2 regions of the Brachymonas moutaii (nom. illeg.) genome follow, and region 1 is predicted to be linked to the other one. Evidence: predicted binding sites of a transcription regulator. Region 1 holds the regulator's gene; the other holds the start of a gene.
The links. Region 1 encodes sigma-54, which starts transcription at its own class of promoters, with help from an activator protein. Its sites were predicted from a motif close to TGGCANGNAANCTGCTTT; they were not measured.
Positions count from the first base shown of each region.

Region 2: the regulator sigma-54 is predicted to act here: its motif matches at 1,421-1,438, upstream of nirB (nitrite reductase large subunit NirB).

Region 1 is NZ_JBNGEN010000007.1:76,921-80,715, forward strand. Features, by position in the region: gene lptA (lipopolysaccharide transport periplasmic protein LptA) at 1-335, shown strand, start outside; gene lptB (LPS export ABC transporter ATP-binding protein) at 332-1,153, shown strand; gene rpoN (RNA polymerase factor sigma-54) at 1,211-2,926, shown strand; gene ACP2WS_RS09015 (hypothetical protein) at 3,127-3,648, opposite strand; gene ACP2WS_RS09020 (hypothetical protein) at 3,741-3,795, opposite strand, start outside.
Region 2 is NZ_JBNGEN010000003.1:16,961-20,755, forward strand. Features, by position in the region: gene dnaN (DNA polymerase III subunit beta) at 1-1,062, shown strand, start outside; gene nirB (nitrite reductase large subunit NirB) at 1,520-3,795, shown strand, end outside.

The DNA of each region.
Region 1 (3,795 bases):
ACAGAACCCAGATCGCGCGCCTCACCGGCAACGCCCGCATGCGCCGCCTCGTGGGCACCCAGCTCGCCGACGAAGTCCGTGGCGACACCATCGTCTACAACGACCTCACCGAGGTCTACAACGTGGCCGGCGGCCCCTCCACTGGCGCCGGGGGCGCTGCCGCAGGGGCCGTGCCGGCCGGCCGGGTGCGCGCCGTCATCAACCCCGTGGGGCAGAGCGGCGGCAAATCCGCGCTGCCCATGCCCGCCACCCGGGCCGCCAGCAAGGGGGCGCGCGCCGCGTCGGCTCCCGTCACCACCCTGCGCTCCAGCGCCACCATCGGAGGCCGCCCATGAGCGATGCCGCTCCCGTATCTGCTCCGGCCGCCGACCTCCGCTGCGAGGGCGGCAGCCAGGGCCGTCCGCCTGCCGACGGCAGCGAACTGTGCGTGCGCCACCTCCAGAAGGCCTACGGCCGCCGCCGCGTCGTCAAGGACGTGTCCCTGAGCGTGCGCAAGGGCGAAGTCGTGGGCCTGCTCGGGCCCAACGGAGCCGGCAAGACCACCTCCTTCTACATGATCGTCGGCCTCATCCGGGCCGACGGCGGCGCCATCTCCATCGACGGCCAGCCCGTCGAGGACCTGCCCATCCACCGCCGCTCACGCATGGGCCTGAGCTACCTGCCGCAGGAAGCCTCCATCTTCCGCAAGCTCAACGTCGAGGACAACATCCGCGCCGTGCTGGAGCTCCAGGTCGATGCCCACGGCAAGCCGCTCGACCGCGCCACCATCGACACCCAGCTCGATGCCCTGCTCGCCGACCTGCACATCACCCACCTGCGCGACACCCCCGCGCTCGCACTCTCCGGGGGCGAGCGCCGCCGGGTCGAAATCGCCCGTGCCCTTGCCAGCCAGCCGCGCTTCATCCTGCTCGACGAGCCCTTCGCCGGCATCGACCCCATCGCCGTCATCGAAATCCAGAAGATCATCGCCTTCCTCAAGGCGCGCGGCATCGGCGTGCTCATCACCGACCACAACGTGCGCGAAACCCTGGGCATCTGCGACCACGCCTACATCATCAGCGAAGGGGCCGTGCTCGCCTCGGGCACGCCCGAGCAGATCGTCTCCAACGCCGAAGTGCGCCGTGTCTACCTCGGCGAACACTTCCGCATGTGAGCGGACTCCGTCCATGAGCCGCTTCCCGCTGTACCTTCCGAAGCCGCCCTCCGTGCCATGAAAGCAGGACTGCAGCTGCGCACCGCGCAGAACCTCTCCCTCACGCCGCAACTCCAGCAGTCCATCCGCCTGCTGCAGATCTCCACGCTCGACATGCAGCAGGAGATCGACCAGATGCTGGCCGACAACCCCTTCCTGGAGCAGGACACCAGCGCCGAGGACGCGGCAGCCTCCGAGTCGGAGCCCGACGCTGCTGGCCACGCATCCGGCGATGTCGATGCCACCACCGGCCCCAGCGCAGAGGCAGGCAGTGACGACGGCATGGGCGCCACAGCCGAAGGCGGCTACGACGACCCCGAAGGCGCCGACGCCCCCGACACCAGCGAAGTCCTCTCCAGCGACGCCCCCGACCACACCGACCTCGCCAACGCCCAGACCGACGACTGGAGCGCCGGCTCCACCCGCGACGACAGCCCCGCCACCTCGGGCGACGACGAAGTCCTCTCCAGCAGCAGCGACGGCGACGACGACTGGGACAGTCTGCGCGTGAGCAGCGCCGGCAGCAGCCATGACGACGACGAGGACGAGCCCTCCGCCATCGAGCGCGCCGGCTGCCACGAAAGCCTGCAGGACTGCCTGCACCGACAGGCCCTGGCCCTGCGCCTCGACACCAGCGAACAGGCCGCGCTGTACTTCCTCATCGAATCCCTCGACGACGACGGCTACCTCGAAGACACCCTCGGCGAACTCGCCCAGAGCCTGCAGGAGCGCAACCCCACCGGCGACCCCGAACGCGACGCCGAGGAGCACGCCGAACTCCTCCACCACCTCACCATGGCCCTGCGCCTGCTTCAGTCGCTCGACCCCGTCGGCGTCGGCGCGCGCGACCTGGCCGAATGCCTGCAGCTCCAGCTGCGTGCCCTCGACATCCCCGACGCCGACACCCCCCGCCTGCTCGCGCGCGAAGTCGCCCTCGACGTCTGCCGCCAGCCGCTCGACTACCTCGCCCGGCGCGACGTGCGCGGCCTCGGCAAGCTGCTGCCCTATTCGGCCGCGCACCTGCGCAGCGCCATGCAGCTCATCGCCACCCTCGAACCCAAGCCCGGCCGCGCCTTTGCCCAGACCGAGCGCAACATCGTCATCCCCGACGTGCTCGTGCGCGCCAACCAGGGCCGCGACGCCGCCAGCCGCCCCTGGAGCGTGCAGCTCAACCCCGCCGTCATGCCCCGCGTGCGCGTGCAGGAGATGTACGCCAGCGCCCTGCGCCACCACAAGGGCGAAGGCATCCAGGCCCTGCAGCAGCGCCTGCAGGAAGCCCGCTGGATGGTCAAGAGCATCCAGCAGCGCTTCGACACCATCCTGCGCGTGAGCACCGCCATCGTCGAGCGCCAGCACCGCTTCTTCGAGCAGGGCGTGCTGGCCATGGAACCCCTCGTCCTGCGCGAAATCGCCGACGAACTCGGCCTGCACGAATCCACCGTCAGCCGCGTCACCAGCGCCAAATACATGAGCACCCCCTGGGGCACCTTCGAGCTCAAGTACTTTTTCGCCTCGGGCCTCGCCAGCGAAGACGGCAGCACCACCAGCAGCACCGCCGTGCGCGCCATGATCGGGAAACTCATCGCCGACGAACCCCCCGCCAAGCCCCTCAGCGACAACCGCCTCTGCGAACTCCTCCAGGAACGCGGCGTCCAGTGCGCCCGCCGCACCGTAGCCAAATACCGCGAAGCCCTGCGCATCCCCCCAGCCCATCTGCGCAAGGTGCTGGGGTAGGGGAACGTTTCAAGCAACTCCGCCAACTGGCAACTCGCTACGACAAATTCGCCACACGCTTCAATGCCTTTCTGCAACTCGCATGCGCATTCATCTGGCTAATGTGAACACGCCCTAGTCGCCCGCCGCTGGCACGGCGATGGAGATGGCGACGTGCGCGGCTACGTGTCGAACACGCGCCAGACCTCGCATGCTGCGCTTCACCTTGGGCTCGCCTTGTCAAGATAGTTGACCAGGCTTTGCGACATGACAAGGGCGTGGGCCATCAGCGCATTTACCAGATTCTCGTGCCTGTTGATGTCCATGGAGAGCCCGCCAGCTTGGAAGATTGGCTGTTCGACCAAAACGATCACGCCGGCCACGTCGCCGCCACCGACATAGCTGGCGATCTGGGCCCTGGCCGCGGGCTCCCGGGCCTTATCGCCCGCCAAATTGGCCCACTTGAGAACGTCCTCGATCATCGTTTCTGAATTGTCAGTCTTTCCGTTCTTGTGAACGATGACGTGCCGAAACTTCTCAGCCATGCGGGTGTGAAGCCGGAGATTGATGCTGATCTGGTTTTCGACTTCAACCTTCGCGAGCTCAGGTAGCTTTTTCCGAAGCATGTCGATGATCAGAGGCACTTTCTTTTTGAGCTCGGACGGGGGCATCACCGCGTCAGCATCCTTGCTCAGGCGAAAGTGCGTGTGGTCCCCTCTGACGAGCTCATAGAGTGACACCACGAAGTCCTCAAACAGCTCGTAGGCCTCGACGAGCAGCCATTGGTACTGCTTGTTCTTGTGAAGGTAGACGAGCCTGACCGTCTCTTTAGGCGTCAGCCTTGCGTGCGAGTAGGGGGGAAGATGTGTCCCGTGTATGGATTCTGAAAA
Region 2 (3,795 bases), on a different contig from region 1:
CAATCGGTTGCGGGCATCGTGGAGCGGCGCCACACCCTGCCCATCCTGGCCAATGTGCTCCTGCGCAAGCATGGCGAAACGCTCCAGCTCATCACGAGCGACCTCGAAATCCAGATCCGCACCACGGCCGAGCTCGGCGGCGATCCGGGCGACTTCAGCACCACCGTGGGCGCGCGCAAGCTCATCGACATCCTGCGCACCATGCCGTCGGACCAGACCGTCACCCTCGAAACCAAGGACAGCAAGCTGCTCCTCAAGGGTGGCAAGAGCAAGTTCACGCTGCAGACCCTGCCGGCCGAGGACTTTCCGCTCGTGCAGGAATCGGCCAACTTCGGCCCCGTCTTCAGCGTGCCCCAGAAGACGCTCAAGCAGCTCCTCTCGCAGGTCTCCTTTGCCATGGCGGTGCACGACATCCGCTACTACCTCAACGGCATCCTGTTCGTGGCCGAGGGCAACACCCTGAGTCTCGTGGCCACCGACGGTCACCGGCTGGCCTTCAGCAGCGCCACGCTGGAAACCGAGGTGCCCAAGCAGGAAGTGATCCTTCCGCGCAAGACCGTGCTGGAGCTCCAGCGCCTGCTGAGCGACGCGGACGGCGCCATCGAGATGCAGTTCGCCAACAACCAGGCACGCTTCACCTTTGGCGGCATGGAGTTCGTCACCAAGCTCGTCGAGGGCAAGTTCCCCGACTACAACCGCGTCATTCCCAAGGACCACCACAACCACCTCACCGTGGGACGCCAGCCCTTCCTGAGCACGCTGCAGCGCATCGCCATTCTCACGAGCGACAAGTTCAAGGGCGTGCGCCTCACCCTCGAAAACAACACCCTGCGCGTGGCCTGCAACAATGCCGAGCAGGAAGAGGCCGTGGACGAGCTCGACGTGGACTACGAGGGCGACCCGATCGAGATCGGCTTCAACGTCACCTATCTCATGGACGTGCTGGGCAACATGGGCCAGGAAATGGTCACCGTGGCCCTGCAGGACGGCAACAGCTCGGCCCTGTTCACCATTCCCGACAACGACCGCTTCAAGTACGTCGTGATGCCCATGCGCATCTGAGCAGCGCACCGTTCCCCTTGCTCTGTGGCCCTCCGCGTGGAGGGCGTGGCTGCCGCCCCGGTCAGGGGAGGCAGCTTTTTTTTGCGTGCTCGCTCGCACGGCACAGCACAAGGCGAGGCGAGGCGAGGCGAGGCGAGGCGAAAGCGTCCACGCGCCATCCGAAATGGTGCATGAATCTCCCCTTCGGTGCATGCCGAGCGCCTGGGACACCGACGCTGGCATGGGGCCTGCGCAGCAGCGGGGAGCGTTCGGAGGCACGCCAGCGCCACCTCAAGTGCCGTCTGTCTGGCCCGCCGGGGCCGAAATCTTCCACGTTCCTCTGTCTGTCATGAAGGGAGATGCACGTCATCTGCATCTTTGGCATCGAATTTGCTTGTACTAGTCTACCCAGCAGCACACCGTGGCAATGGCGAGCTGCAATGCACCACTCTGGATCAACTGTGAAGGTATTTTTGACATGGCGAAACCGCGACTGGTACTGATAGGCAATGGCATGGCCGGCATGCGCACGGTGGAAGAGCTGCTGGCACTCGAGCCTGACATGTACGACATCACTGTCCTGGGCGAGGAACCCTATCCCAACTACAACCGCATCCTGCTGTCGCCCGTGCTGGCAGGAGAGCAGCAGGTCGAGGACATCATCCTCAACCAGGTGCAGTGGTATGCCGACCACGGCATCCAGCTCGAACTCAATACCAAGGTGTCCCACATTCACCGCGGCCGCCGCACCGTGGAGACCGAAGACGGACGCCAGTTCCCGTACGACCGTCTCCTGATCGCGACCGGCTCCAATCCCTTCATCCTGCCCGTGCCGGGCGCGGACCTGCCGGGGGTCATCAGCTACCGCGACATCAAGGACACCGAGGCCATGATCGAGGCCGCCCGCGTGTATCGCCATGCGATCGTGATCGGCGGCGGCCTGCTGGGCCTGGAGGCGGCCAACGGCCTCAAGCTGCGCGGCATGGATGTCACCGTGGTGCACATTGCGCCCTGGCTTCTGGAGCGCCAGCTCGACGAGACTGCCGCACGCCTGCTGCAGAAGTCGCTGGAGGACAAGGGCCTGCGCTTCCTGCTGCAGAAGCAGACGGCCGAGCTCGTGGCGGGTGAATCTGGGCGCGTGGCCGCCGTGCGCTTCAAGGACGGCGAGGTCGTGCCCGCCGATCTGGTGGTCATGGCCGTGGGCATTCGCCCCAACGTGACCGTGGCCGAGGCGGCCGGGCTGTACTGCAACCGCGGCATCGTGGTCAACGACACCATGCAGACCTATGACCCGCGCATCTATGCCGTGGGCGAGTGCGTCAACCACCGTGGCACGGCCTATGGCCTCGTGGCACCGCTGTTCGAGCAGGCCAAGGTCTGTGCCAACCACCTGGCCAACTTCGGCATCGGGCAGTACAAGGGCTCGGTGCTGTCGACCAAGCTCAAGGTCACGGGCATCGACCTGTTCTCGGCAGGAAACTTCATGGGCGGAGAGGGTACGGAGGAGATCGTGCTGTCCGACCCGGCCAGCGGCATGTACAAGAAGCTCGTCCTCAAGGACGACAAGCTGGTCGGGGCCTGCCTGTATGGAGACACGGCCGACGGCGCCTGGTACTTCAAGCTCCTGCGCGAACAGCGCGACATCGCCGACATGCGCGAGCAGATGATCTTTGGCGAGACCAACCTCGGCGACACCGGCCACCAGGGCCAGAACCGTGCGGCTGCCATGGCCGATACCGACGAGGTCTGCGGCTGCAACGGCGTGTGCAAGGGCACGATCGTCAAGGCGATCAAGGAAAAGGGCCTGTTCACCATCGACGAGGTCAAGAAGCACACCAAGGCGGCCAGCTCCTGCGGGTCCTGCTCCGGTCTGGTGGAGCAGATTCTCATGAACTGCCTGGGCAGCAGCTACGAGGAATCTCCCCGCCTCAAGCCCATCTGCGGCTGTACCAGCCACACCCACGAAGAAGTGCGCATGGCCATCCGCGAGCACAAGCTGCTCACGCACCGCCAGGTCTACGACTTCCTGGAATGGCGCACGCCCAATGGCTGTGCCAGCTGCCGCCCGGCCATCAACTACTACCTCGTGTCCACCTGGCCCCATGAGGCCACGGACGATCCGCAGAGCCGCTTCATCAACGAGCGCGCGCACGCCAACATCCAGAAGGACGGCACCTTCAGCGTGATCCCGCAGATGAAGGGCGGTGTCACCAGCCCTGAGCAGCTCCGCCGCATCGCCGACGTGGCCGACAAGTACGAAGTGCCCATGGTCAAGCTCACCGGCGGCCAGCGCATCGACCTGCTGGGCGTGCGCAAGGAACAGCTCGTGCCCATGTGGCGCGACCTGGGCATGTCTTCCGGCCATGCCTACGGCAAGTCCATCCGCACGGTCAAGACCTGCGTGGGCAGCGAGTTCTGCCGCTTCGGCACCCAGAACAGCACCCAGATGGGCATCGATCTCGAAACCATGCTGGGCAACATGTGGAGCCCCCACAAGGTCAAGCTTGCCGTCTCCGGCTGCCCCCGCAACTGCGCAGAGGCCAGCATCAAGGACGTGGGCGTGATCTCCGTGGACAGCGGCTGGGAAATCTATGTCGGCGGCAACGGCGGCATCAAGACCGAGGTGGCCCAGTTCTTCGTCAAGGTGAAGACGCCCGAGGAAGTCAAGGAGTATTCCGGCGCCTTCCTGCAGCTCTATCGCGAGGAAGCCTGGTATCTGGAGCGCACCGTGCACTGGCTCGAACGCGTCGGTCT